DNA from 3 places in the Paenibacillus xylanilyticus genome. Region 1 is predicted to be linked to each of the others. Evidence: a T-box and tRNA genes for the amino acid it is inferred to sense, from the RefSeq annotation. Region 1 holds a T-box; the other regions hold tRNA genes.
The links. The T-box of region 1 lies ahead of tyrS (tyrosine--tRNA ligase). A T-box ahead of a tRNA ligase gene usually reads a tRNA of that ligase, here a tRNA-Tyr.

Region 1 (9,730 bases):
TGTCCGTTAACCATTCCTTGATCGGTATCAGATTGCCTTCTGCAATATAAGCGTCAAACTCCGGCAGTTCCTGGCGCAGCGTATGTAGAATCTGAGCGGCATACATATTGCCGAGTGAATACGATGCAAAATAACCAAAATCGCCACCGGACCAGTGAACATCCTGAAGCACGCCTACGCCATCGTTTGGAGGAACAATCCCGAGATATTCTTTGTACTTGGCGTTCCAGGTTTCCGGCAAATCCTTGACTTCCAGTCCCTCATTGAACAGCATTTTCTCAATCTCATAACGAATGATAATGTGCAGATTATACGTCAGCTCGTCTGCTTCAATTCGGATCAGCGAACTTTCGACGCGGTTGATCGCACGGTAGAAATCTTCCAGAGCTACTTCGCTCAATTGCGGAAAATGCTGCTGCAAGTCTTGATAATAGCGAGTCCAGAACGGACGACTGCGGCCAATCATATTTTCCCAGAGGCGGGACTGGGATTCATGAATCCCCATCGATGTTCCTTCTGCCAGCAGGGTACCTGCCAGACTTTCGTCAATATTTTGCTCATATAGAGCATGTCCACCTTCGTGCAAAGAACTGAATACCGCGCTCGTCACATCATCCTGCAAGTAATTCGTCGTGATTCGCACATCTCCCGGATTAAGTCCTGTCGCGAACGGATGAACACTCTCATCCAGTCTTCCGGCATCAAAGTCATAACCCATCTGTCCCAAAATGAACAAACTGAATTTTTCCTGTTGCTCCGTATTAAACAGCTGGTTTAAGAACTCCGTATTCGGCTTGTTTTCGGAAGCATTGATCTTTTCCTGCAGCGGCACCAAGCGTGCTTTCAACCGGGCAAATACCGCATCTACCTTCTCTACGGTCAGATCCGGCTCGTACATATCAAGCAGCGTATCATAGCGTGTGTCTTTCACACCCCAGTAGTCGATGAACTCCTGTTTGAGTTTCACGATCTCTGTCAAATACGGGGAAAAGCCTTCAAAATCGCTATTATGCTTGGCATCTTCCCATGCCGTTTCCGATTTGGCCGTAAGCACCGTATATGCTTGAACCTTCTCAGGCGGGACGGATTGGCTCCGATCGTATTCCTTTTTGCATTCCAATACCAGGCGGCGATTTATATCATCCAGTTGATTCAACACCTCTGGTTTGGTCAACGTGTCCAAATAGGTTTTCATCTCATCCGAAGTTTGAAGCTTGAACGCTTCGGTAGATAACATGCCGATCGTTTCCGAACGAGTCGGAACGCCTTTCTTCGGCGCACCCGTGCGCAGATCCCAATGAAGCAAACCAATGGCTTCGTGATAACTTTTGATTTTGCTGGCCAAATTAAGGAATGATTCTAGATGTTTCAGGGTTTGTTCTTCCATTGTTATCGTTCACCTCTCCAAAAAAAGTTTAGACTCCCTATTGATGATACTTTTTGCAATGCGTATAATCAACTTTTAACAGAGGTAAATGGCATGATTCTTATTTATAAGATATCATGCCCTTTGCTGAGCGTGGTATAATTGAGAGCAGGGCGTAGGACAAGCTGCATACCGATGCAAGCTGTCGTGCTCATCGTATTGGATAACAGGAGGCAATGGACATGAACAACATTCAAGAGATTTTGGCGTACAACAAATCATTTGTCGAGACAAAAGAATACGAAAAGTATACGGCCGGAAAGTTTCCAACCAAAAAAATGGCAATTATCACATGCATGGACACCCGTCTGGTGGAACTGCTGCCTAAAGCGATGAACCTGAAGAACGGTGAGGTTAAAATCCTTAAAACGGCGGGTGCCATTATCTCTCAACCTTTCGGTTCTGTTATGCGAAGCGTGCTTGTAGCTATTTATGAGCTCGGGGCAGACGAAGTTGTTGTTGTCGGTCACACCGAGTGCGGTATGGCATCCTTGCAAGCAGACACCATGATTGGCCACATGGTTGACCGCGGTGTATCCAAAGAAGTCATAAATGCTCTGGACAACTCCGGAATCAATTTGCAAAATTGGCTTCGAGGGTTTAACAGTGTTGATGAAGGGGTAAAACACACTGTAGGAGTCATCAAAAATCATCCCCTGTTTCCACAGGGAGTACCCGTTCACGGCATGATTATTGATTCCTCTACAGGCCAGCTTGAGCTTGTAGTCGAAGGGTACGAGCAACAGGCATCTCTCTAAATGGTTTTGGGTGCGGACCTCAGGGTCCGCACTCTTTTTTTGTCTAAATTGAGGCAGTTATGCTGTCAGGTTGTCAAACCATACAGTTTCAGTGTACACTTTTTATGAAAGCGGTCATTGATGGCAATATCCATTGTTTTCACTGGCCCAGCCCTAATATTAAGGAGACATGTGCATGAACATACTTTCCTACGGATTGCTCGGGCTGCTTACCCGCGAGGAGTCGTCTGGTTACGATCTGATGCTGAAGATTCAGCCTCATTGGCAAGCCAAACACAGTCAGATCTATCCGCTCCTGTCCAAGATGGAAAATGATGAACTACTATCTTCCCGCTGGGTGCAACAGTCTGACAAACCGGACAAAAAAATGTATGCAGTCACGGAAAAAGGTATCGAGAAATTGCTCGGCTGGATGATTACTCCTGTTACTGCTCCGGTAACACGTGACGAGTTCAATTTGCGTATTTTATGTGTCGGCATAGCCGAAGATGGAAGCATGAGACGCATTCTGAATGAGCGCAAAAACTGGTTTATGGAGCGCATCCGATATTTCGAGGATCTGAAGTCCCGCATCCCTCAGGATAACCTCCGCGTAGGCAGCCGGGAATTTGGGAGCTACATTCTGGTTCAAAAGGGATTAATGAATGCCCAGACCGGCCTGGAATGGTGCAACTGGGTGACCCAGCTGCTGGATGGTCAGGCAGCCATTCAGGACCCTTGTCCGATTATTTCGGAAAATTAATAAAAATTTGAAACGTTCCTGCTTTTAGACCGTATTACATGAGTAAGGCCCATTTTTAGGGTTGATCACACAATTTAATCGGGGGGTTACGATCTTTACAATGAAGAAAAAATTTGGAATTAAACATCTGATGATGGTTTTTATGGCTTTCACTCTGTTGTTCGCAACAGTTGGCGTAGCAAATCCGGATTCTGCTGACGCAAGACGTGGTGGCGGTTTCAAATCAGGCACAAAGAGTTATACCAATACACCTAAGAAATCCGACAACAATGTGAGTCAGTCCAACTCGAACAACAACTCGGGTACAGGTGCAGCTGCAACTAACCGTGGCGGATTCTTCGGCGGTGGCGGCGGATTCATGAAAGGCATGATGCTGGGTGGTCTGGCCGGTATGATGTTCGGCGGATTGTTCGGTGGTATGGGAGCTCTTGGTAACATCCTTGGATTGCTTGTAAACGTGGCTGCGATCATGCTGATCGTTATGCTGGCAATGGCACTCTTCAGAGCCATTGCGAATCGCCGTAAACCGGCTGCAGATGGTCGTTATGACCGTCGCAACGATCGTGATGATGATGACCGCAACAGAAACGGACGGTACTAATCATTATGGTTCTAAGCATGGATGAGATTGTTAATGCAATCTGTCTTCACATGGCTGAACGCAAAGGTGTGCGCCCGACCGATGTCAATGTTGAACTGAGCTGGGAAGAAGATACGGGATACTCCGCGGAAGTCTGGATTCAAGGCCGTAGTCAATACTTGGTTGAATCCAACATGATAGAAGCGATCCTGCGCTACCTGCACAGTGAATACAACATCCGGGCTTACCGTGAAAACGTCAGACTTGATCTGGACGAAGAAATTACAGCCATTGTGAATCAATAATCAAATCAATTAATTAGTTGCGGATGAATTGTTAAAGGGCCGTCTCCCTAATGTCATTGACATTAGTGGAGACGGCCCTTTTGTTTACCTTGGGAATGATGAATATCCTGGGAATGTAAACTTACGTTGTTCTTCCCAAGATATTCGTGATACGGTACGTTCCTACTTCAATTTCACAAGGCTGTAGTTCTTCTTGCCTTTACGAATAATGATGAACTTGCCACCAATCGCATGCTCTGCAGACACTGTGAATTCCAGCTCTGTAATCTTCTCTCCGTTCATAGAGATCGCACCTTTGGTGACATCCTCACGCGCTTGGCGTTTGGATGGCTCAAGGCCCAGATCAACCAGCCAGTCCACGATGTTTTTGGCTTCGCCGTCTGTTTCAAACGTAGGCATTTCCTTGAAGCCCTGCTCGATCTCATCTGCTGTCAGGGAGCGAATATCTCCACTGAAGAGCGCAGCGGTAATCCGTTTAGCTTGCTCCAGCATCTCATCGCCGTGAACGAATTTTGTCATTTCTTCGGCGAGTGCCTTCTGTGCTTCACGTTTGTGCGGCTCGGTCTCAACCTTTTCAGCCAAAGCTTCAATTTCCTCTTTGCTCAGGAAGGTGAAGTATTTCAGGTATTTGATGACATCACGATCATCCGTATTCGCCCAGAACTGGTAGAATTCAAATGGTGTCGTTTTGTCCGGATCCAACCAGATCGCACCGCCCGCGGTTTTACCGAATTTCGTTCCATCGGCTTTGAGCATCAGAGGGATCGTCAGCCCGTAAGCTCTTGCTTCAGACCCTTCTTTCTTGCGGATGAGGTCCAGACCACTTGTGATATTCCCCCATTGATCGGAGCCACCGATCTGCAGCTGTACATCCTCGTTTTGGAACAGGTGATGGTAATCCAGAGACTGCAGGATCTGGTAGGAAAACTCGGTGAACGAGATTCCGCCTTCCAGTCTGCTCGCCACCACATCTTTTGCCAGCATCGTGTTAAGATTGAAGTTTTTCCCGTAATCACGCAAAAACTCAATGACGTTAATTTGATGTGTCCAGTCGTAGTTGTTCACCATGCGAACCTGGTTGTCGCCTTCGGTTACAAACAATTTTTTCATCTGTGCTGTCAGCTTATTGACGTTCTCTTGGACCTGTTCCAGGGTTTGCAGCGAACGCTCAGATTGACGTCCACTTGGGTCACCAATTGTACCCGTTGCTCCCCCAATCAGGATCACTGGACGATGTCCCGCAAGTTGAAAACGTTTCAGCATCATGAACGGAATCAGGTGACCGATGTGCATACTGTCTCCAGTAGGGTCAACTCCACAGTACAAGGAGATCGACTTGGTTTCCGTCAGCTCACGCAGCCCCTCCGCATCCGTCTGTTGGTTTATGGCGTCACGCCATTCAAGTTCATCAATAATATTCAACCCAAACAACCCCTTTCTCTTCTAATCGTTTTTCAGTCATGGACTACGTTAATGGTCAAAAATACAGGTGGGAGCAGCTTTTTTGGACACAAAAAAATCGCCTCCTTGTCTTCATTAGACATAGGGACGATTATCATAACCGTGGTACCACCCAACTTGCATGAATAGATGCTTACACATCATCCATACCGCTTTTGGCAATATATCGTTTGCCCATTCCGCTTGGCATTACCCAAGTACTCCAGAGTGTAATTCGCAGCCCTTGTATGTATCAGGTTTCATCAACCCCTGACTTTCTGTAACAGGGACAAAGCCGCTACTGCGCTCCATCAACGTAATTCATGTATTAGATTATAGCCAGTATAGCCGAACGTTCAATCCATTGCAAGAGCCTGTATTTAATCTGCTCACCTTACTTCAAAAGAGACTCTGACCTTTATACTATACCTCTATATTCAGCTTCCTATGATAATACGTGTACGCCTTCTCCGCAATCTGATCCTCGTTATCCCACAATTGCTGATCCAGAGTATCTAACCTTAGTTCCTCTTCTGTCGTGAGTAAATGGGGAATGTCCCATAATGCTGTCAGCCGTTCATCATCCGCCAAATGCTCGATCAAGCGATACTGCTCTTGAATATTACCCAGCACTTGGTTCGCACCAATCGTATGTAATGCCCGCAAAACATGAAGATATGCTTCTTCTCCCCAGTTGCAGAAAAATTGAATAAACCCACCGTTAAATACGTCTACTTCCAACAGCCATAGGGCTGCAATTTCCTGCTCCTCGGATGTTAATCCCGACCATCCCTGTTCCTGTTTGTTCTTTTTGTCTACAAACTTCAACGCATAATCATACCATACATCATGAATATCTTGATTAGTCACGCCCTTCATCCCTTTCCCCTAGGCTGCATGCTCTCCAATTCATGGCGTTTACCGGTTTGATGCCAGTGTAAATAGGGTTCTCCCAACTGCTGAAAAGCGTTCGTTACGTTGCGGTCCATTTCCTGTATCACTTCGCTCGTGTATTTTAGATGAGTGTTGATATTATCTACATCGTATTTTTTCAACATCTCCACATGCACCGTGGTAAAAATAATATCCTCCAGCAGCCAGTAGATCACCATCTCGGTCTGCTTCAACTTTTTCTTCAACATGGGCATTCCACGTTCATATATGGTGACGATATAGGTTCCATTTTCCATTTCAACATAAGGCGCACCTTCCCATTTGAAAGGCTCGAATAGACGGTTAACATATGTATTGCTCTGTTCTTGGTCAAAGTCTGTTTGGGATAACAGTTCAAGCAGCTTGACTGCTAATTCCTGTTTGGTTAAAACCGACATGGCAGCTCACCACCTGTAATTCATTTAAATTGCACTCCTCATGACATGATCATGAAAAAGCTGCCGGTGGCAGCTTCTTCGTGATCACCGTGTGGCTTGTACTCACAAGTACTCACAAGTACTCACAAGGTACCTATTGCAACTTATGATTGTCTTCTTTTCAATCTGAACATTTTCAATCTGAATGCTGAATCTGCACTTCCCATCAGGTTCCGCAAAATGTCCGATAAGATGGATCACAGGTCGTCGGCAATGTGGTGTATTCTTCCTGTTCCGGTGTGTGTGCATAAGGTTTCCGTAGAACGGCTAGCAGCTGGTTCATTACGCGATAATCTCCATCGTTTTCTGCCCGTTCAAGCGCCTCTTCCACTCTATGATTCCGTGGGATGATTGCAGGATTGCTGCTCATCATCAATTGCTCTACAGCCTCTTTGGATTCAGACTGCCGGCCCAGTCTGGCTGTCCAGCGTTCATTCCATTCCGCAAATTCCGCCGCATCGTTCAGATTGGAGTTCTCCCACTTATCAAAGGTTAAAGCTAAGAACGTATTCGTGAAGTCCGCCGATTGCTTTTCCATTAGTTCCAGAAGGTCTTTTATCAGCGTTTCATCTTCGTCCTCTTCTGTCAATAATCCCAGCTTGGCACGCATGCCGGATACCCATTCTTGATGATACTGCTCCGAGAATTGGGAGATGGCATCCTGTGCAATCTGAATGGCCACATCTTCATTTTCATGCAGCAGCGGCAGTAAAGTCTCCGCAAGACGAGCCAGATTCCAGCCCGCAATATAGGGTTGATTGCCGTAGGCATAGCGGCCTTGTGTATCAATTGAACTAAAGACTGTAGACGGATTATAAGCATCCATAAAAGCACAAGGCCCGTAGTCAATCGTTTCTCCACTGATGGCCATATTGTCCGTATTCATGACACCATGGATAAATCCAACATTCTGCCACTTGGCTATCAGTGATGCCTGTCGTTTGATGACTGCACGGAGGAAGTTCAAGTATCGGTTATGATCCAAAGGAATGTCGGGGAAATGACGTTCCAGCGTATAGTCGGCCAGTGCTCTCAGTTCGTCTACAGTTCCCCATCTAGCTGCATACTGAAAGGTGGCCACGCGGATATGACTGGAGGCCACTCGGGTTAATATAGCACCCGGCCGTTCCGTTTCACGAAAAATGCTTTCTCCAGTCGTCACGACTGCCAAACTTCTCGTTGTAGGGATACCCAGGGCTTCCATCGCTTCACTAATAATATATTCACGAAGCATCGGTCCGATCGCCGCCCGACCATCTCCTCCACGTGAGTATGGTGTTCTGCCCGAACCTTTGAGCTGAATATCCACCCTCTCGCCCTGTGGCGTAATCTGTTCACCCAGCAGCAATGCCCGTCCATCACCAAGCATGTTGAAATTGCCAAATTGATGCCCTGCGTAAGCTTGAGCCAGAGGCTCGGCTCCAGGCGGAAGTTCATTGCCTGCAAAAATTGCTGCCCCTTCCTTGCTGTTCAGCGTTTCAGCATTCAGTCCGAGGCTGGCCGCAAGGGTTTCATTTAAGATGACAAGCTCAGGTGACTGTACCGGTACTGGACCCTGACTTGTATAAAAGGTCTGCGGCAGCCGGGCATAACTATTGTCCAAATTCCAGCCTGCGCCTAGCTTATCCTTTACCATGTGCACTCCACTCCTTCTCCTCAACAAAGGAACTCCTCTGTTTGTATTCATGTAGCCTGTGTGAACCAATGCTCATTTATGTAGTCGCATGGAATTTCGAAATGATGAACATATCATATGTTCATAAGGAAACTTTAGCATATTTGTAGGGTGTTTGCATGTTTCATCGTGTCCGGCAGCCAAATAAGCCCACAAGGTATTCATTAGGAAGAATGATGTTATTCAATCTTTCCAACAATGAATTCGATGTGAGCTTACTCGGTTAATTCGCTATTATTCAGTTAAGATGGAATCAGGTATGTGCTTCCTGTGTTCCGGCAACAGGCTGAACAGGCAGACTTTCCTTTTTGAAACCAAGGTTGAAAAAGATATTGAGCAGAATCGCTGACAGACTTCCTGTAATAATACCATCGCTCACAATGATCCGAATGCTTTGTGGAAGCTGGGCAAACAGATCTGGTACGGCTGTGACACCAAGCCCGAGCGATACCGAACAAGCAACGATCAACAGATTGGACTGCTTGCCGAAATCGACGGTTTGCAGCATTTTGATTCCAGAGGATACGACCATACCGAACAGAACCACTGTCGCACCGCCTAATACTGCACTTGGGATAATGGTTGCAAATGCTGCTACCTTCGGAATGAGTCCAAGGAAGACGAGAATGCCTCCGGCTGCAACCACAACATTTGTCGTTTTCACCTTGGACAATTGAACGAGCCCGACATTCTGAGCGAATGTATTATATGGGAAGGCATTGAATATACCGCCAAGTACAAACGCCAAACCCTCTGCACGATAACCGCGAGCCAGATCCTTCTCATTGATGGGCTGATCGCAAATTTTGCTCAAAGCCATGAACACACCCGTTGACTCGATAATCACGACAGTACCTACGATGATCATTGTAATAATCGGGCCAAGCTCAAAGGTTGGCATTCCGAAATAAAAGGGTTGAGGTAAGTGGAACCATGACGCTTCCTGTACAGGAGAGAAATTCACTTTTCCCATAAGAGCCGCAATGAGCGTTCCTGCGATGATGCCAATCAGGACGGCAAGAGATTTAACGAAACCCCGGGCATACCGGTTCAGGATCAAAATAAAGAGCAGTACTCCGAAAGAAAGTGCCAGATTGTCCAGACTTCCGAAGTTCTCACTATTAGCCCCGCCAGCCATATTTTTAATACCGGTAGGAATAAGTGCTAGACCGATAATGGTTACCACGGTACCAATGACAACGGGAGGAAACAGCTTGACGATTTTGCTGAAAAATACGGCACAGATGACGATAAATAAACCGGCTGCTATGATGGACCCATAAATTGCTGGAATACCATACTGAGATCCAATGGCGATCATGGGCGTTACAGCTACAAAAGAACTACCGAGTACTGCGGGCAAACCAATACCCAGATACTTCCCCTTCCGAGCCTGCAGCCACGTTGCAACACCGCATGTCAGCAGGTCAATGG
Region 2 (9,730 bases), 2.7 Mb from region 1:
TCCGTCGAAGAGCAGATCAGCACAGCATCCACGTTCGGCATCGAGATCAGCTGACTGCTATCTGTCGTTACAACCGGAATTCCCCGTACGGAGGCCCAAGCCTCCAGCTCAGGCCCCGCGAACAAATCACTGATTCCTACAATTTCGGCATGCGGGTTGCGCAGGAGATTGTCTGCATGAATTTTACCGATCCGTCCGGCACCGATAATGCCAATTCTCACTCTGTCCTTGCCCATTTTGTTATCCTCCCTGTCCCTGTTCGCTCGCTATAGGATGAGGTCTCCCTCTTGGTCTGGCTTATCCCTGAGGTTGTTACCAGCGGGCTGTCACCATTTTTTTGCGCGTATAAAATTCAACACCATCCGTACCGTTGGCGTGCAGGTCACCGTAGAAGGATTTCTTCCAGCCGGAAAAAGGGAAAAAGGCCATTGGCGCAGGTACGCCCAAGTTAATGCCAAGCATGCCTGCATCAATCGTTTCACGGAATTGTCGCATACTCGCCCCGCTACGAGTGAACAGGCACGCCCCATTGGCAAAGTCGGAACGATTCGCCAGCTGGATTGCTTCCTCAAGCGTATCTACTCTAGCTATGGAGAGTACAGGGGCGAAGATCTCATCCTTCCAGATTTTCATGCTGCTCTGAACCTCGTCGAATATGGTGGGTCCTACAAAATATCCGGATGTGCTTGCCGCCTCATCCTTGCGGCCATCGCGGATCAAGGCTGCGCCTTCCTGTTCTCCGGATTCAATGTAGCTGAGCGTACGTTCTTTATGCGGACCTCGAATGACCGGGCCGAGGAACACACCCTCATCTAAGCCATTGCCAATTGTGATGTTGTCCGCTGCTTCTACCAGCTTTTGGACCAACGCATCTGCTACATCCCCAACGGCCACGACAACCGAACAGGCCATGCAGCGTTCTCCGGCTGAGCCAAAAGCTGCACTGGTGATCTCCTTCACCGTCAGGTCAAGGTCGGCATCCGGCATGACGATCGAGTGGTTTTTGGCACCGGCGAGGGCCTGCACCCGTTTTCCGTGTGCAGATGCAGTAGTGTAGACGTATTCAGCCACAGGCTGTGAGCCGACAAAAGAGATGGCTTGAACATCCCGATGTTCAAGCAGTCCGTTCACGACGTCATGTGCACCGTGAACGATGTTAAGTACACCGTCCGGAAGCCCGGCTTCCTTGAACAGCTCAGCCAGGCGCCCTGCGAGCAGCGGTGTTCGCTCGGAGGGCTTCAGCACAAAGGTATTCCCACACGCAATCGCCAGCGGGAACATCCAGCACGGTACCATCATTGGAAAGTTGAAAGGGGTGATCCCCCCTATAACGCCGATCGGGTACCGGTACATGCCTGATTCCAGCCCTGTGGCGATATCAGGCAGCTGTTTACCCATCATCAGATTCGGGGCCCCTGCCGCGAATTCGACGCATTCTATGCCCCGCTGTACTTCCCCGTAGGCTTCAGCATAGCTTTTGCCGTTCTCCAATGTAACCAACCGGGCTAGCTCTTCCCAGTGTTCTACCAGCAACTGCTGGTAGCGGAACAAAACACGCGCACGGCGAGGAACCGGTGTGCTGCTCCAGGATGGGAATGCCTCTCTTGCCGTTTGGACGGCGAGATCCACGTCAGCCTGTTCTGACAGCGGCACGTGTGCAATGATTTCCTCCGTAGCCGGATTCATGACCGGCTCAGTTCGGGTTGCCGCGGGGGCTACCCAGGCACCCCCGATCCAGTTTTGTACCATCGTCACGGTTGTGGACGCTTCCGAAATCCCTTTTCCCATAGCCCTGTCTCCCTTCGCTTATATATGTTGCAGCCATTCCTTAGTGATTCAGGACACTATAATCTCGCCCCGATTACAGCGATCAATATAGTCATTCACCTGTTCCACCGTTGGCATCGCATCCGAGCAGCTGTGACTAGAGATGACGATACTTGCTGCTGCGCTGCCATACGCCATACTGCGTTCAATCGTCCAATTCTGCATTAATCCGTACAGAAACCCTGCTGCATAGGAGTCGCCAGCTCCAAATGTCTTCACTACACGCGCTGGGTAGCTGTCTGCACGATGGGATAGCCCCTCGCGGGTATAGGCAATGGAGCCCTCCTTGCCATGCTTGATCACAACAATTTTTGCTGAGTAGTCAAACCACTTTTGCGAGGTCACCTGATCGCTGCGCTGAGTATTATGGTCAAATGTCTCCATCATGTCGAATTCCTCACGGGTACCCAGGATGATATCGCATTTTTCGGCTGCAAGGTTGTAATACACTGCTGTTTCTTCCGCCGATGTCCAGGTGTAGGGACGATAATCGAGATCAAATACAATGACGGTTCCATGTTTTTTTGCATACGTTAGTGCCTGAAATACTGCTTCACGAGATGGGCTCTGGGCAAGAGCCGTTCCGGAAATTAAGAGCACTTTGGAATCCTCGATCAGCTGCTCCTGCACTTCACGGGCTTGTAACAGCAGATCTGCTACATGGTCGCGGTACATCAGTATGCTGCAGTCGGTTGGACTTTTGATCTCGGTAAAAGCAAGCCCTGTCACTGCTCCTGTGTCATCGGTAACCACATTGGACGTATCAATTCCGTTGCGTTCCAGATAACTATGAATGAACCTTCCCATCTGGTCATTGGCAATTTTCCCGATAAAGGCTGTCTCCAGCCCGAGCCTGGACATGCCAATCGTAATATTGGCCGGAGATCCACCTACATACTTCGTAAACGTCATCGTCTCTTCCATCGGACGGTTAATCTCATTGGCGTTTAAGTCAATGCACAGTCTTCCGATTGCGGTAAAATCCGTCTTCCTGGAAGCAGGAAAGGAAACGTAAGCCATGGCTCAGAACCCCTTTCTGTAAATGGAATAGTGTTCTAGATTAAAGGTGCTGACCGATCCAGATAAAATATGCTCTTCTCTCCGACTACACCTTCTGTCTACATTGGTATTTTGATATGCACATATGAAAAACAACTTCGTTACCTAACCCTATGGAAATCATATTAAACTCATGCCGAATTAGATGGGCTACCTAATTAATGAATTCATGTACAAGAGGGAACGTTTCGCATACTCATATGGGTTATGAATGGCAGGATCCTGCTCGCCTTCAAGCATCGCCCACCCATCGTATCCCCGATCAACCAATTCCTGCAGAATCGGTGCAAAATCAATGCATCCATCCCCAGGTACAGTAAATACCCCTTTGCGAATACAGCCGACAAAATCAGATTGTGCTGCCCGTGCCTCATCCAGTACATCCGGACGGATATCTTTCAAGTGGATATAGGCAATCCGGTCATAATGCTTACGCAGCAGAGCAAGTGGATCGGCTCCCCCGTAGTAGGCATGACCCGTGTCATAAAGCAAGTAAACGAGAGTAGGATCGGTCAACTCCATCAACCGGTCGATCTCCTCCGGCCGTTCCACTACAGTGCCGCCATGGTGATGGTATGTCAGTTTCAGTCCATGTTCTCGTGCAATGGCACCAGCCTCATTCAACCCTTCAGCAAGGATGTGCCACTCGGTTTCACTGAGTCTTAGCACTTCCTTCTCATGCGGAGTCCGCCGTGGATCAAAGTGCAGGGAACCCCCAACCTCTGCTGTACTAATGACTGTACTACCCATCGATTGCAGAAACTCCGTGTGTCTGCGATAGCTTTCCAGCTCTGATTTCCGGTATGCCGGGTCGGAGAGCAATACCGACTTCCACTGGGAAACGAGACGGATATTGCGCTTATCTAATTCCTCACGCAGTGCGGCTGGATCCGTTGGATATTTGCGCCCCATCTCCGTACCCGTCAGTCCAAGTCGCTGAATATCATCCAAAATCTGCTCACATGTCGTGTCGTCCCCATGCTCCTTCACATCTTCGCCGACCCAGTTGATCGGATGAATCCCGAGCTGAAATGGCAGCTTGTTCATGGCTCCACGTCTCCTTTATTAGAGTTCAGCATCTTGTCTGTTCAGATAAACGGTGCTGAATTAAATGAGCTTTGCTTTGGCACGGCTGGCTTGCATGGCGTGATGAGCACTTACCACCTTTTCTTCCGTTGATACTTCCGGCACGCCAACATTCCACCAGGATTCATATCCTCCTGCATTTGTCCCTGGGACAACCGGAATCTCGATAAGTGTAGTCACTCTCTCATTCCTTGCATCCCTGAGCGCCTTCTCCAGCTGTTCTGCTGTTTCTGCTCGATATGCTTGTGCTCCCAGACTGCGGGCATGTGCTGCGAAATCCATTGGCAGGTAATCCCCTATCAGTCGTCCACTTTCGGATTCTCTATAACGAAACTCATTGCCGAATCCGTCACTGCCGTGCTCACGCTGCAAATTATGAATGCATTGGAATCCATTGTTATTGAATAGCAAAATGGTGAACTTCTTCTGTTCCTGCAGGCTGGTCACCAGCTCGGAATGCAGCATCAGGTAACTGCCATCACCAACCATGGCGTATACTTCCCGATTAGGCTCGGCAAGCGCTGCTCCAAACGCACCACTCACCTCATAGCCCATACAGGAGAAGCCGTATTCCATGTGATACGTCTTCGGTGCTGCTGCTCGCCACAAGCGATGTAAATCTCCGGGCAGGCTTCCTGCCGCACACACAATGATGGAAGATGGATCAATATTCCGATTAATAATTCCAACGGCAGTGGTCTGTGCCAAGCCGGCTTCGTGCTTTAGTTCATATAGCCGATCTACTTCTCGGTTCCATTCACCCAGCAGATCAGCAACCTCGGATGGGCCGTAGCCACTACGATATCCCCGTTCCTGCATTGCAGTTTGCAGGGCTTGCAGACCTTCCCGTGCATCTGCCAGGATGGCTTCCCCGCCCAGTTTGGCTGCATCCATACCGTTCAGGTTTAGGTTGATAAATGTAACTTCTGGATGCTGAAAAGCAGATCGGGACGCCGTCGTGAAATCCGAGAACCGGGTGCCGACGCCGATCACAACATCTGCTTCTCTCGCGAGTCGGTTTGCCGCCAGAGAACCTGTAACCCCGATGGCCCCCACGTTGAGTGGATGGTCCCAGGACAGTGCACTCTTGCCAGCCTGGGTCTCGGCAACCGGAATGCCAAATGCCTCGGCGAAGGCAGCAAGCTGAACAGACGCCTCGGAATACAACACACCGCCGCCAGCAACCAGCAGCGGCTTCCTTCCGCGGGCCAGCTGTTCCGCGGCCCGTTCAATGGCTGCCTGGACCGGAGGCCGGCGGTCCAGGTAATGCACCTTGCGGGCGAAGAACGCTTCCGGATAATCGTACGCCTCTGCCTGCACATCCTGCGGCAGTGCCAGCGTGACCGCTCCCGTCTCCGCTGGATCCGTGAGAACACGCATCGCCTGTGTTACAGCAATCATTAACTGTTCAGGTCGTACAATGCGATCCCAATACTTGCTGACCGCTTTAAATGGGTCTGTAGCCGAGATGGTATAATCACTGCTCACTTCGAGCTGTTGCAGAACCGGATCCGGTTCACGTGTGGCAAAGTTATCTCCAGGAAGCAGAAGCACAGGAATCCGGTTCACGGTCGCTGTTGCAGCTGCGGTAATCATATTCAACGCACCTGGGCCGATCGATGTGGTACACGCGTATATTTGCCTGCGATTCTTCTGCTTGGCATAAGCGGCTGCAGTGTGTACCATACCCTGTTCATTTTTGCCTTGCATGTACGTCAGACTTCCTGGGCTGCGTTCCAGTGCCTCTCCTATTCCTGTAACATTACCGTGTCCGAAAATACCGATAACACCCTTCACGAATTTGGTCTCCACACCATCTACGGAAATATACTGCTGGTCCAGATAGCGGAGCAGTGCCTGGGCCATGGTCAGCCGGATCGTTGTCATGGATTTCGTCTCCTTTCCCTTCGCGGGTAAAGCGCTTAATCTACGTTAAGTTTAAGCGCCTTACCCATAAAGGTTAAGCGCTTAATTGGTATAGTATTACATCATGGCTAAATAGGCAAGATATTTTTGTAAGCGTTTTATTAAAAACTGAAGCCTAATCTGATCGATACGCTTCCAACCAACATATCACAACAGGATGAATTGTATTTGTTCAAGTTCAATAGGATGTGATTCCAGTGAGCATGTCGTCTTGTGAAAACTCTAAAAGCACAAAAAAAGAGATGATCATGATCATCTCTTTTTTCTCTATATCAGTAAGCGGGTGATGGGAATCGAACCCACGCTATTAGCTTGGAAGGCTAAAGTTCTACCATTGAACTACACCCGCGTAAAATAATATCGGGATGACACGATTTGAACATGCGACCCCCTGGTCCCAAACCAGGTGCTCTACCAAGCTGAGCTACATCCCGTTATGTTATACCGGCGAGAGGACTCGAACCTCCACGGTTTCCCACTCGATTTTGAGTCGAGCGCGTCTGCCATTCCGCCACGCCGGCATATGAAGTTATAAATGGCGCGCCCTGAGAGATTCGAACTCCCGGCCTTTTGATTCGTAGTCAAACGCTCTATCCAGCTGAGCTAAGGGCGCAAAATAATTGGAGCGGACGACGGGAATCGAACCCGCGACCCTCGCCTTGGCAAGGCGATGCTCTACCGCTGAGCCACGTCCGCGTATAAGGGATGCGCGTGGAGGGACTTGAACCCCCACGTCAAAGACGCTAGATCCTAAGTCTAGTGCGTCTGCCAATTCCGCCACACGCGCATATATAAAAGTGAGTCATGAAGGGCTCGAACCTTCGACACCCTGATTAAAAGTCAGGTGCTCTACCAACTGAGCTAATGACTCATAAAAACTGGTGGAGGATGATGGATTCGAACCACCGAACCCGTACGGGAGCAGATTTACAGTCTGATGCGTTTGGCCACTTCGCTAATCCTCCAGGATTAAAAGGTGGCTCGGGACGGAATCGAACCGCCGACACGAGGATTTTCAGTCCTCTGCTCTACCGACTGAGCTACCGAGCCTTATTCAATTTTAGATTAATGGCGGAACCGACGGGATACTCTCACTTCGTTCGAGACTGCGAAGCTGATGCTCTCGAAGTGTATGCTCCGACGAACCCAAAAACGGATTCTCATCCCTGAAGCAAAATAAAGATGGCGGAACCGACGGGATTCGAACCCGCGATCTCCTGCGTGACAGGCAGGCATGTTAGGCCAACTACACCACGGTTCCAGGCATTAATGGTGCCGGCGAGAGGACTTGAACCCCCAACCTACTGATTACAAGTCAGTTGCTCTACCAGTTGAGCTACACCGGCATATATGGTGGAGGCTGAGGGGCTCGAACCCCCGACCCTCTGCTTGTAAGGCAGATGCTCTCCCAGCTGAGCTAAGCCTCCATATCTATGACCCGTAGGGGATTCGAACCCCTGTTACCTCCGTGAAAGGGAGGTGTCTTAACCCCTTGACCAACGGGCCTTAATGGCTCCCCGAACAGGACTCGAACCTGTGACAACTCGATTAACAGTCGAGTGCTCTACCAACTGAGCTATCAGGGAATGGTGGAGCCAAGCGGGATCGAACCGCTGACCTCCTGCTTGCAAGGCAGGCGCTCTCCCAGCTGAGCTATGGCCCCATGTTTGTTTACCCCACAAAGTGAAGTATAGCTTCGAGGTTTATTCCGATTACTTTCCGGGGACCCCGTGAATTTCATAAAACTTGTATGGTGGGCCCTGGTGGACTCGAACCACCGACCTCACCCTTATCAGAGGTGCGCTCTAACCAACTGAGCTAAGGGCCCTTATCAAAAACTCGAAAAAAAATACCCCAGTGGGGTCTCGCTTGGCAGCGTCCTACTCTCCCAGGACCCTTCGGTCCAAGTACCATCGGCGCTAGAGGGCTTAACGGTCGTGTTCGGGATGGGTACGTGTGGAACCCCTCCGCCATCGCCACCAAACGATGCTGCTATACACTCAGAGATCATTCTCTGAAAACTAGATCCGAAACGAAACTTGCGACTAAAACCTGCAATTTGGATAAGCCCTCGACCGATTAGTACTGGTCAGCTCCATGCATTACTGCACTTCCACCCCCAGCCTATCTACCTCGTCGTCTTCAAGGGGTCTTACATACTGGGAAATCTCATCTTGAGGGGGGCTTCACGCTTAGATGCTTTCAGCGCTTATCCCGTCCGTACATAGCTACCCAGCGGTGCTCCTGGCGGAACAACTGGTACACCAGCGGTACGTCCATCCCGGTCCTCTCGTACTAAGGACAGCTCCTCTCAAATTTCCTACGCCCACGACAGATAGGGACCGAACTGTCTCACGACGTTCTGAACCCAGCTCGCGTACCGCTTTAATGGGCGAACAGCCCAACCCTTGGGACCTACTTCAGCCCCAGGATGCGATGAGCCGACATCGAGGTGCCAAACCTCCCCGTCGATGTGGACTCTTGGGGGAGATAAGCCTGTTATCCCCAGGGTAGCTTTTATCCGTTGAGCGATGGCCCTTCCATGCGGTACCACCGGATCACTAAGCCCGACTTTCGTCCCTGCTCGACTTGTAGGTCTCGCAGTCAAGCTCCCTTATGCCTTTGCACTCTTCGAATGATTTCCAACCATTCTGAGGGAACCTTTGGGCGCCTCCGTTACTCTTTAGGAGGCGACCGCCCCAGTCAAACTGCCCACCTGACACTGTCCCCGTACCCGCTAAGGGCACCAGGTTAGAACCTAGATACGATCAGGGTGGTATCCCAACGGTGCCTCCACACAAGCTGGCGCTCATGCTTCAAAGGCTCCCACCTATCCTGTACAGATCGTACCCAAATTCAATATCAAGCTGCAGTAAAGCTCCATGGGGTCTTTCCGTCTTGTCGCGGGTAACCTGCATCTTCACAGGTATTAAAATTTCACCGGATCTCTCGTTGAGACAGCGCCCAAGTCGTTACGCCATTCGTGCGGGTCAGAATTTACCTGACAAGGAATTTCGCTACCTTAGGACCGTTATAGTTACGGCCGCCGTTTACTGGGGCTTCGGTTCACAGCTTCGGATTACTCCTAACCGCTCCCCTTAACCTTCCAGCACCGGGCAGGCGTCAGCCCGTATACTTCGCCTTACGGCTTCGCACAGACCTGTGTTTTTGCTAAACAGTCGCTTGGGCCTTTTCACTGCGGCCCCCTCGTGCTATTCACACTACCGGGGCACCCCTTCTCCCGAAGTTACGGGGTCATTTTGCCGAGTTCCTTAACGAGAGTTCTTCCGCGCGCCTTAGAATTCTCTTCTCGCCTACCTGTGTCGGTTTGCGGTACGGGCACCTTCATCTGGCTAGAGGCTTTTCTTGGCAGTGTGAGATCATGACCTTCGCTACTGTAATTTTCACTCCCCATCACAGCTCAGCCTTAGATGTGCGGATTTGCCTACACATCAGCCTTACTGCTTGGACAGACATCCATCAGTCTGCGTCACTACCCTACTGCGTCCCCCCATCGCTCGTAACGATTTACGGTGGTACAGGAATTTCGACCTGTTGTCCTTCGACTACGCCTTTCGGCCTCGCCTTAGGTCCCGACTTACCCTGAGCGGACGAGCCTTCCTCAGGAACCCTTAGGCTTTCGGCGGATCAGATTCTCACTGATCTTTTCGTTACTCATACCGGCATTCTCACTTGTATAATGTCCAGCGCTCCTTACGGTACACCTTCAACCCTTATACAACGCTCCCCTACCCCTGATCATAAGATCAAGCCATAGCTTCGGTGGTGTGTTTAGCCCCGTTACATTTTCGGCGCAGAGTCACTCGACCAG
Region 3 (9,730 bases), 1.4 Mb from region 1:
CCAATCGAACTCGGAGATAGCTGGTTCTCCCCGAAATAGCTTTAGGGCTAGCCTCGGAAAACAGAGTCGTGGAGGTAGAGCACTGATTGGGTGCGGGGCCCGCAAGGGTTACCAAGCTCAGTCAAACTCCGAATGCCATAGACTTACTTCCGGGAGTCAGACAGTGAGTGCTAAGATCCATTGTCAAAAGGGAAACAGCCCAGACCATCAGCTAAGGTCCCCAAGTGTGTGTTAAGTGGGAAAGGATGTGGAGTTGCACAGACAACCAGGATGTTGGCTTAGAAGCAGCCACCATTGAAAGAGTGCGTAATAGCTCACTGGTCGAGTGACTCTGCGCCGAAAATGTAACGGGGCTAAACACACCACCGAAGCTATGGCTTGATCGTATGATCAGGGGTAGGGGAGCGTTGTATAAGGGTTGAAGGTGTACCGTAAGGAGCGCTGGACATTATACAAGTGAGAATGCCGGTATGAGTAACGAAAAGATCAGTGAGAATCTGATCCGCCGAAAGCCTAAGGGTTCCTGAGGAAGGCTCGTCCGCTCAGGGTAAGTCGGGACCTAAGGCGAGGCCGAAAGGCGTAGTCGAAGGACAACAGGTCGAAATTCCTGTACCACCGTAAATCGTTACGAGCGATGGGGGGACGCAGTAGGGTAGTGACGCAGGCTGATGGATGCCTGTCCAAGCAGTAAGGCTGATGTGTAGGCAAATCCGCACATCGTAAGGCTGAGCTGTGATGGGGAGTGAAAATTACAGTAGCGAAGGTCATGATCTCACACTGCCAAGAAAAGCCTCTAGCCAGATGAAGGTGCCCGTACCGCAAACCGACACAGGTAGGCGAGAAGAGAATTCTAAGGCGCGCGGAAGAACTCTCGTTAAGGAACTCGGCAAAATGACCCCGTAACTTCGGGAGAAGGGGTGCCCCGGTAGTGTGAATAGCACGAGGGGGCCGCAGTGAAAAGGCCCAAGCGACTGTTTAGCAAAAACACAGGTCTGTGCGAAGCCGTAAGGCGAAGTATACGGGCTGACGCCTGCCCGGTGCTGGAAGGTTAAGGGGAGCGGTTAGGAGCAATCCGAAGCTGTGAACCGAAGCCCCAGTAAACGGCGGCCGTAACTATAACGGTCCTAAGGTAGCGAAATTCCTTGTCAGGTAAATTCTGACCCGCACGAATGGCGTAACGACTTGGGCGCTGTCTCAACGAGAGATCCGGTGAAATTTTAATACCTGTGAAGATGCAGGTTACCCGCGACAAGACGGAAAGACCCCATGGAGCTTTACTGCAGCTTGATATTGAATTTGGGTACGATCTGTACAGGATAGGTGGGAGCCTTTGAAGCGTGAGCGCCAGCTTACGTGGAGGCACCGTTGGGATACCACCCTGATCGTATCTAGGTTCTAACCTGGTGCCCTTAGCGGGTACGGGGACAGTGTCAGGTGGGCAGTTTGACTGGGGCGGTCGCCTCCTAAAGAGTAACGGAGGCGCCCAAAGGTTCCCTCAGAATGGTTGGAAATCATTCGAAGAGTGCAAAGGCATAAGGGAGCTTGACTGCGAGACCTACAAGTCGAGCAGGGACGAAAGTCGGGCTTAGTGATCCGGTGGTACCGCATGGAAGGGCCATCGCTCAACGGATAAAAGCTACCCTGGGGATAACAGGCTTATCTCCCCCAAGAGTCCACATCGACGGGGAGGTTTGGCACCTCGATGTCGGCTCATCGCATCCTGGGGCTGAAGTAGGTCCCAAGGGTTGGGCTGTTCGCCCATTAAAGCGGTACGCGAGCTGGGTTCAGAACGTCGTGAGACAGTTCGGTCCCTATCTGTCGTGGGCGTAGGAAATTTGAGAGGAGCTGTCCTTAGTACGAGAGGACCGGGATGGACGTACCGCTGGTGTACCAGTTGTTCCGCCAGGAGCACCGCTGGGTAGCTATGTACGGACGGGATAAGCGCTGAAAGCATCTAAGCGTGAAGCCCCCCTCAAGATGAGATTTCCCAGTATGTAAGACCCCTTGAAGACGACGAGGTAGATAGGCTGGGGGTGGAAGTGCAGTAATGCATGGAGCTGACCAGTACTAATCGGTCGAGGGCTTATCCAAATTGCAGGTTCTAGTCGCAAGTTTCGTTTCGGATCTAGTTTTCAGAGAATAATCTCTGAACAATATTCCCTGATAGCTCAGTTGGTAGAGCACTCGACTGTTAATCGAGTTGTCACAGGTTCGAGTCCTGTTCGGGGAGCCATATGGAGAGGTGTCCGAGTTGGCCGAAGGAGCACGATTGGAAATCGTGTAGGCGCCACAAGCGTCTCGAGGGTTCGAATCCCTCTCTCTCCGCCATAGTAAGGCCCGTTGGTCAAGGGGTTAAGACACCTCCCTTTCACGGAGGTAACAGGGGTTCGAATCCCCTACGGGTCATAGCTTTACTTTTTAAAGCATCAAGGGGATGAGAATCCCAAAGGTTCGTCGGAGGATAAGCTTCGTTAGCAATTGCTACGCAGTCTCGAACGAAGTGAGAGTATCCCCTACGGGTCATTATTTTCACCTCAAAAAAGAGGTTGATTTTAACAACAGTTTTATGTTAAGATCATAAATGTGTTGTTCGGAGGCTTAGCTCAGCTGGGAGAGCATCTGCCTTACAAGCAGAGGGTCGGGGGTTCGAGCCCCTCAGCCTCCACCATATAATTTTATAACGACGCGGGGTGGAGCAGCCCGGTAGCTCGTCGGGCTCATAACCCGAAGGCCGCAGGTTCAAATCCTGCCCCCGCAATTATACTTTCTTTACAGAAAGTGATCTGGAACCGTGGTGTAGTTGGCCTAACATGCCTGCCTGTCACGCAGGAGATCGCGGGTTCGAATCCCGTCGGTTCCGCCATTTTTACCTACATGAGGAATCTGTTCACTAAGTCTGTTATATGGCACCGACGCCCTGGATAAAGTGCAACATTCATGATTAGACTTTATTATGGCTCGGTAGCTCAGTCGGTAGAGCAGAGGACTGAAAATCCTCGTGTCGGCGGTTCGATTCCGTCCCGAGCCACCATTATCACTACAATTTAATACGCCGGTGTAGCTCAACTGGTAGAGCAACTGACTTGTAATCAGTAGGTTGGGGGTTCAAGTCCTCTCGCCGGCACCACTATGGAGGATTAGCGAAGTGGCCAAACGCATCAGACTGTAAATCTGCTCCCTTACGGGTTCGGTGGTTCGAATCCATCATCCTCCACCAGTTTTTAGGGGCATAGTTTAAAGGTAGAACAACGGTCTCCAAAACCGTTGGTGTGGGTTCAATTCCTGCTGCCCCTGCCAATTAATTTTCTAAGTAAATAATGAACATGGCGATTGTGGCGAAGTGGTTAACGCACCGGTTTGTGGATCCGGCATTCGGGGGTTCAATTCCCCTCAATCGCCCCATTATTTTTGGGGATTAGCCAAGCGGTAAGGCAACGGACTTTGACTCCGTCATGCATAGGTTCAAATCCTATATCCCCAGCCATTTGCGGACGTGGCTCAGCGGTAGAGCATCGCCTTGCCAAGGCGAGGGTCGCGGGTTCGATTCCCGTCGTCCGCTCCAAAAATATGGCGCCATAGCCAAGTGGTAAGGCACAGCTCTGCAAAAGCTTTATCCCCAGTTCGAATCTGGGTGGCGCCTCCAGTATATTTTAAGAAAATATACTATAACATGATATGCCGGCGTGGCGGAATGGCAGACGCGCTCGACTCAAAATCGAGTGGGAAACCGTGGAGGTTCGAGTCCTCTCGCCGGTATAACGCATAACCCTGTGGATTGCTTAGACAATTCACAGGGTTATTTTTATGATTTTGGTGGTTTTCGCAATTGATGAATAGATCAATATATGAGGTTGACGTTTGTATAAATTAAATATATTGTAGATAAATAAAGTCTATAATCTGGAACGGTATGGACTATTGCGATATCACTACACGGTATTATTGAGATACTTCTGTTTGTTTACAAGAGAAGATCCTTTCTGGTGAACTTTTGATTTTATTACATAGAACGGAGTGAAACGTAATGCTTGAGCAAAAAGTGTCTGAGGAGAACAATTCAGTTAATTATTCAGAACTATTATTTGATCTATCGATCTGGGAAGAGGCATGGAAGCAGCGGCCAAGAAGTCCAAAATATAAGAAGAAGAGTGCACCATTCGAAACGGAAGAAGCATTTGAACGCTGGGCACGTGACTATCACCGTCAATCCTTTACAGAAGAAGGTAAGCAGCGTTCCGAGCGCATCATGAGCTGGATTGAGAATCAGGGTGTAGATTTTAGTGAATTATCCATATTGGACATTGGTGCGGCTTCAGGCATTTTTACAATTCCTTTTGCAGAAAAGGGGGCTACTGTCACTGCAGTCGAACCTTCTGAACTGCTTATTTCTTTGATGAAAGAGACGATACCGAGCACATTAGCGTCCAAAATCGAGATTGTTCCTGAACGCTTTGAAGAAATATCGATTCAGGAGAAAGGCTGGGAACAGAAATATGACTTTGCCTTTGCATCCATGTGCCCCGCAATGTCTGATTGGGAAACCGTTGAACAGGCAATTCAAAGTGCACGCAAATACGTTTATATCAGTGCCATGGCCGGTCCGAGAGTGCATACGTTAATAGACGAGTTAAAAGAGGTACTTCATGTTAATCCGCCTTACCGTTCGGGAGATATGGGATACATACAGCAGCTGCTATTCTTGAAAGGTTACGCGTATACGTCTTTAATAACAAATGAAGTCAACAGCATTGAGATGCCTGTTCAGCAAGTTGTAGATCATCTACAGGAATGGCTAAACACCTATGGATTGCCTACGGATACAGACTCACTATACAAGGCTGAGCACTATATCCGAAGTGCCTATCCAGATGGCGTGGTTAACTTCCTACGTGGTGGCAGGTTCGGAAAAATACTAATTCAGCTGGACCAGCAGAATATGAAGATTGTTCGTAAGAAGGAAGCTAAGAAATAAAACAAGAAATAAAACAAGAAATAAAACAAGAAATAAAACCGAGCGTGAATCATTAAAAGGAGCAGATCATCTGCTCCTTTTTCATTTATCATTACAATCAATTATTTCATGGAAGAGCGAAGAGGCTTCTGTCTACGTTCCCGGTACTGACCTGGAGTAATTCCCTCCCATTTTCGAAACGAACGGATAAAGTTCTGCGGGTTATTGTAACGAAGCCGAGCAGCAATATCCTTAATGGTTAGCTCGGTTTCATCCAACCACTTTCGGGCCATCTTGAACCGATACTGTGACAAATATTCACTGAATGCGTAGCCTGTTTCTTTGCTAAACACAGTACTCAAATAGCTCGCATTATAATGGAGCCGACAAGCACACTCTTCGAGTGTTAGATCGGTATCGTATTCCTGATGGATGATGGCAATCATTCTTTCCGAGATCTGCTGATGCTGTGCATATTGCCTTTCTCTGAAAATGCCAACACCCGGCCTAATAATACGATGAATAAACCATTGCTCGATATCGGCAGCCGTTTGCAGAGCGAGCAGTTCGTTGATCAATGGGCTGTGCCCTGAAGAGATCTGTGCAAGTCGTATACCGGACTCCTGCATCATTTGTAATATATGCATCAATAATCGTGTTAAAGCAACCTGGTATTCTTCCTCGGTCCATTCCATATGATATACACGCTGAAGCAATTGTTGTAATAGTACGGAAGCTTCTGCCTCATCTGCAGATTGAATGGATTGCATAAGACGATATTCGAGTGACTCAGGGTAAGGTAGCGTCCACAAGGAAGAATAAATTGAAGCTTCTTCATTTTGTTTGACGCTAGCTCCTGGTATGGTCTGCTGCTGCAACATTTTCATAGCTTCAATATAAGCCAGGTGTATTTCTGAAAAGGAAGAGTATGGTTGACTGAAACGGATATTCAGCTGAAGATTCAAAACTTCACTCACTCGATGATGCAGCAGCTCAGTCATTTCGTAAAGTTCATTTGAAAATACAGAGTTGTCCATTTTGATAGAACCTATTACGGTTACTACAGTCTGTTCCACAATGATCGGAAGGAGTTGTCGATCCTTATCGATGGACTCCTCCACTATATTTTGAACGGCAAATAACAGGAGATCGAGATCGTGATGATCATATTTCGTTTGACTTGCCAAATCGGTCTTTAGGGTCAATACGGCTATTTGTTGCCACTGAATAAGATGATCTTTGTAACCTAGTTCGATCAAGTTTTGGTGCAGCATGCCGGGCGAGCACTTACCTAGAAATATATCTATCATATACTGAGTGCGTGTCTGCAAAACGTATTGATTTAATTTATACTCCATCTGGGACCGAGAAGCTGACAGCTGGTTAATATGGGTCTTGATCTGCTCGAATTCATTTTGAAGCGAAAAAAGGGATTGTGGCAGTTTCTTATTCGATAAAACTCTGTCAGTAATTCCTAGCTGCGATAGCAGGTTCCGTATGGGGATATGCAAACGCCTTGAACCTAACCATACGAAGAATATGGAGAGTAGAAGGAGTATTACGCCTACAGACAAAGTGTACAGTCCAATCTTGACATACTCTTGGGATAGGACATTCATGGGTGTAATTAAAATATAAGTCCAGCCCTTTAACGGTGTCTTGGCGAAGGTTAAGGAATATTCCGTATCAGCCATTCGAACCTCGTGGTATTCCTTTGAAGCAGCAGACGTATTCGGAGAGAGCAATTCGCTCAGGTCCATTTTAGATTCAATGTCTTCTATGTTCATTGCTGATAAGGGTTGTCCAATATACATAGGATCGGGGTGAACAAGAATGCGCTGTTCCCGGTTCACAATAATCAATTCTGAAGAAGACATATCCAGGTCAACGGATTCAGATACAATAGAATGATGCAATGAGCATGCAGGAATTCCACCAATTAAAGCTGAGTCAGCGGATGCATTCATAAGTGAGATGGATCTGCCGAGCACGATATGATAATTACATCCGGACGGGAAATCCTGTTCATTATGCTTAAATACAGATGATGGAATCAGCTGCCAGCCAGAGGTCAGGGTTTTGGACAACAAATCTCGCATGGGAAGAGCCAAAGGGAAGTCCGTGTTAAGATATAACCCCACATGATCGACCAGCCAATCCTGAGCTTCGTTAACTAGCGTAATATCCATTAAGGGCTCCCAGGATCGCATATGTTGAAATTCGGATTGAAGCTGGTTTGCTGTCGTTAATGTACCTGGAAGTGTGGCTGAAAGGGACTGAAGTGTAAGAGGAGACCGAGTCGCCTGATCCAGCATATAACTGATGGTGTTAAGCTTATGCTCGACGCTCGTCTGCATGTGTAAAAGAAGTTGTTTATTCGTTTGCATGCGATGCAGCTCCGTTTGATTCATGGAATACAGAATTGCCGCTATTCCGGCCAGCAGAATAGGCAAGGTACTGAGCAGAATGCCAAACAAAATCATTTTATGAAGATAACTGATGGACCGCACAGCCCCCACTCCTAACTTAAGAATTAGGATCAATACTGCTTCTATTTTAGTAAACGCTTACATTAATAACAACATTAATTTGTTTATATGGATAAAAAAGTATTTATGTTTGGGGTTTAGAAGAGCTTCTCATTCAACCGTACATCATTCGGGGGAAACGAAATCCTTTTGTAAACGTACATAAGGCTTAAGGGAAGATCATATCAATGGCGATTGCAAGCTCAGATGAGGTTATGTCTCTCTAGTCGGATAAGGGGATATGAGGCATCCCAATCTCAAGCTCATTGTATGTCGACAGAGGTCTGATGTAAGGACAGACGGAGGTCCAACACCATCCCCGACCTGAGTCTAGGATGAAAAACCGTCCGCGGTCTGTTTTGAAAAGTCCCCGTTTCCCCTAGAATAAAGACATAAGGTTGAACAAGAAACAACAAACACAAACGAGCAAATAAACAAATCAAAATACAAACCGAAAGGGTGGTGAAAAAATTATGAGATGGAATAAGGGGAATGGCTGGGCGATTGTCCTGATTGCGCTGGGAGCTCTAATCCTTTTCGGAAAGTTAACTCCGCTTCTTGGACACCTGATGGGGTATCTGATTCCGATTCTGATGATTGCACTTGGTTACTACGGGGTTAAACGAGGAAATGTAATGCTGGGGTGGATCGTCTTGATCATCGGTATCTTGTCACTGATGGGTAAACTGGCTTGGTTGATCGGACCAATCATCGCCATCGGATTAATCATCTTCGGTGTCTCGATGCTCAGCAACAATCGCAGTCGTCGTGGCCGCTACTAAATGATCACGATCTTGAAAAGGAGGACAGAACATAATGAGTGTATTTCGTCGAATGCGGGATATTACCGTAGCTACATTAAATGAACATCTGGAGCAAAGTCAGGATCCAGTCAAACTGATTGATCAGTTTCTGGTCTCGACCCGCCAAGACATTGGCGAAGCCGAGAAGCTTCGTCATCAATATGCAAGCCATACTAGACAGATGAAGCAGCAAGCCGACCAGGCAGCAAGTATGGTGCACAAACGTGAAGAGCAGGCTTCAATGGCTCTGAAAGCAGGAGAAGAGCATCTTGCGAAACTTGCCCTGCAGGAGAAAATTCTCCATGAAGAAAAGATGGAACAATACAATGAACTGTATGCCCAGAGCAATGCAGCATTACAGGAACTTGATGAACAGATTGACCAGCTGAAAGTGGAGTATCAGAATGTGTACAGCAAACGTCAATATTACTACGCTCGTATGCAAACCATTCAATTGCAGCAACGAATGAATCAAAGAGGTCACTACAATAATCAGAATGTACCTCGAATGTTCAATCGCCTGGACGACCAAGTCTCTGATCTTGAATATGAGGCACAGAGTCTGAGAGACATTCGCCGCATGAGCCAGGATGGTTCAGGAACAGCAGGCAGCATGTCCTCCTCTACCTTGGATAAAGAGCTGGAGCGCCTGAAACAGAAGCTGAACAATGAAAGGAAGGAGTAGTCACATGAATAGATTATACCGCTCGACGCGTAACCGAAGGCTGACAGGTTTGATCGGTGGCATCTCTGAGAATCTTGGATTTAGTTCGATGCTGCTGCGTCTCATCTTCTTCATCAGTATTTTCGCTACGGGGGGTACATCATTGCTGATCTACTTCATCGCTGCATTAGTGGTGCCGAAGGAACCCTATCCTGCAGATCCATACGGATATGATTCCGTAACAGGATATAAGTAAACGAAAGGAGCAAGCACATGAGCAAATTATACCGCTCAACGCGTGACCGGATGCTAACAGGTTTGATCGGCGGGATATCCGAATCCATCGGAATGGACTCCACGCTGCTGCGGATCATCTTCGTCATCAGTATCTTTGTAACAGGCGGCACAGCGTTGTTAATCTACTTTATCGCAGCCTTGGTGGTACCGAAAGAACCGTTTCCACCTTATGATCCGTATGGTTACGGTCCCGGCCCTGGTCCAGGTCCTGGCAGAGGATACAACAGCTATGATCACGACCCGAACAGAGGACCTTTCCGGGGCAACAATCAAGGTCACGGTGGCTTCGGCCCCGGCCCAGGTTACAATAACAGACCGCATTCGGGCCCACGTTCTTACGATAATAACAGCTATGGAGCAGGTGCACCTCAAGAGAGTGAACTGGATTCCATGATGAAAGATATTGAGAAAAAAGCATTAAAAAAAGAAGTTGAAGAGCTACGCCAAAAATTATCTCGTTACGAGAAGGGAGAAAAGTAAAATGGGA

Region 2: it encodes a tRNA-Tyr, which carries the amino acid that the T-box ahead of tyrS (tyrosine--tRNA ligase) is inferred to sense. The anticodon was not compared.
Region 3: it encodes a tRNA-Tyr, which carries the amino acid that the T-box ahead of tyrS (tyrosine--tRNA ligase) is inferred to sense. The anticodon was not compared.

What each region holds. Positions count from the first base shown of each region.
Region 1 is NZ_CP044310.1:4,030,659-4,040,388, forward strand. It holds gene F4V51_RS17725 (carboxypeptidase M32) at 1-1,387, opposite strand, end outside; gene F4V51_RS17730 (beta-class carbonic anhydrase) at 1,609-2,184, shown strand; gene F4V51_RS17735 (PadR family transcriptional regulator) at 2,360-2,926, shown strand; gene F4V51_RS17740 (hypothetical protein) at 3,027-3,527, shown strand; gene F4V51_RS17745 (YxcD family protein) at 3,533-3,811, shown strand; gene tyrS (tyrosine--tRNA ligase) at 3,974-5,233, opposite strand; T-box leader at 5,353-5,575, opposite strand; gene F4V51_RS17755 (DMP19 family protein) at 5,675-6,130, opposite strand; gene F4V51_RS17760 (Imm63 family immunity protein) at 6,127-6,582, opposite strand; gene F4V51_RS17765 (protein adenylyltransferase SelO) at 6,788-8,257, opposite strand; gene F4V51_RS17770 (nucleobase:cation symporter-2 family protein) at 8,550-9,730, opposite strand, start outside.
Region 2 is NZ_CP044310.1:304,609-314,338, reverse strand. It holds gene iolG (inositol 2-dehydrogenase) at 1-236, opposite strand, end outside; gene F4V51_RS01455 (CoA-acylating methylmalonate-semialdehyde dehydrogenase) at 313-1,788, opposite strand; gene iolC (5-dehydro-2-deoxygluconokinase) at 1,837-2,847, opposite strand; gene iolE (myo-inosose-2 dehydratase) at 3,037-3,933, opposite strand; gene iolD (3D-(3,5/4)-trihydroxycyclohexane-1,2-dione acylhydrolase (decyclizing)) at 3,994-5,859, opposite strand; tRNA gene F4V51_RS01435 (tRNA-Gly) at 6,177-6,247, opposite strand; tRNA gene F4V51_RS01430 (tRNA-Pro) at 6,259-6,332, opposite strand; tRNA gene F4V51_RS01425 (tRNA-Leu) at 6,341-6,419, opposite strand; tRNA gene F4V51_RS01420 (tRNA-Arg) at 6,435-6,511, opposite strand; tRNA gene F4V51_RS01415 (tRNA-Gly) at 6,520-6,594, opposite strand; tRNA gene F4V51_RS01410 (tRNA-Leu) at 6,605-6,685, opposite strand; tRNA gene F4V51_RS01405 (tRNA-Lys) at 6,697-6,769, opposite strand; tRNA gene F4V51_RS01400 (tRNA-Tyr) at 6,778-6,863, opposite strand; tRNA gene F4V51_RS01395 (tRNA-Phe) at 6,876-6,948, opposite strand; tRNA gene F4V51_RS01390 (tRNA-Asp) at 7,082-7,159, opposite strand; tRNA gene F4V51_RS01385 (tRNA-Thr) at 7,169-7,244, opposite strand; tRNA gene F4V51_RS01380 (tRNA-Val) at 7,250-7,325, opposite strand; tRNA gene F4V51_RS01375 (tRNA-Glu) at 7,333-7,404, opposite strand; tRNA gene F4V51_RS01370 (tRNA-Asn) at 7,409-7,484, opposite strand; tRNA gene F4V51_RS01365 (tRNA-Ala) at 7,486-7,561, opposite strand; tRNA gene F4V51_RS01360 (tRNA-Ile) at 7,650-7,726, opposite strand; rRNA gene rrf (5S ribosomal RNA) at 7,766-7,882, opposite strand; rRNA gene F4V51_RS01350 (23S ribosomal RNA) at 7,958-9,730, opposite strand, start outside.
Region 3 is NZ_CP044310.1:5,449,973-5,459,702, reverse strand. It holds rRNA gene F4V51_RS24360 (23S ribosomal RNA) at 1-2,091, shown strand, start outside; tRNA gene F4V51_RS24355 (tRNA-Asn) at 2,158-2,233, shown strand; tRNA gene F4V51_RS24350 (tRNA-Ser) at 2,237-2,328, shown strand; tRNA gene F4V51_RS24345 (tRNA-Glu) at 2,335-2,406, shown strand; tRNA gene F4V51_RS24340 (tRNA-Val) at 2,593-2,668, shown strand; tRNA gene F4V51_RS24335 (tRNA-Met) at 2,685-2,758, shown strand; tRNA gene F4V51_RS24330 (tRNA-Asp) at 2,786-2,863, shown strand; tRNA gene F4V51_RS24325 (tRNA-Phe) at 2,956-3,031, shown strand; tRNA gene F4V51_RS24320 (tRNA-Thr) at 3,052-3,127, shown strand; tRNA gene F4V51_RS24315 (tRNA-Tyr) at 3,132-3,217, shown strand; tRNA gene F4V51_RS24310 (tRNA-Trp) at 3,224-3,297, shown strand; tRNA gene F4V51_RS24305 (tRNA-His) at 3,327-3,402, shown strand; tRNA gene F4V51_RS24300 (tRNA-Gln) at 3,410-3,484, shown strand; tRNA gene F4V51_RS24295 (tRNA-Gly) at 3,488-3,562, shown strand; tRNA gene F4V51_RS24290 (tRNA-Cys) at 3,570-3,643, shown strand; tRNA gene F4V51_RS24285 (tRNA-Leu) at 3,678-3,756, shown strand; gene F4V51_RS24280 (class I SAM-dependent methyltransferase) at 4,025-4,972, shown strand; gene F4V51_RS24275 (helix-turn-helix domain-containing protein) at 5,074-7,461, opposite strand; gene F4V51_RS24270 (LiaF transmembrane domain-containing protein) at 7,953-8,261, shown strand; gene F4V51_RS24265 (PspA/IM30 family protein) at 8,296-8,967, shown strand; gene F4V51_RS24260 (PspC domain-containing protein) at 8,972-9,202, shown strand; gene F4V51_RS24255 (PspC domain-containing protein) at 9,220-9,723, shown strand; gene F4V51_RS24250 (PspA/IM30 family protein) at 9,725-9,730, shown strand, end outside.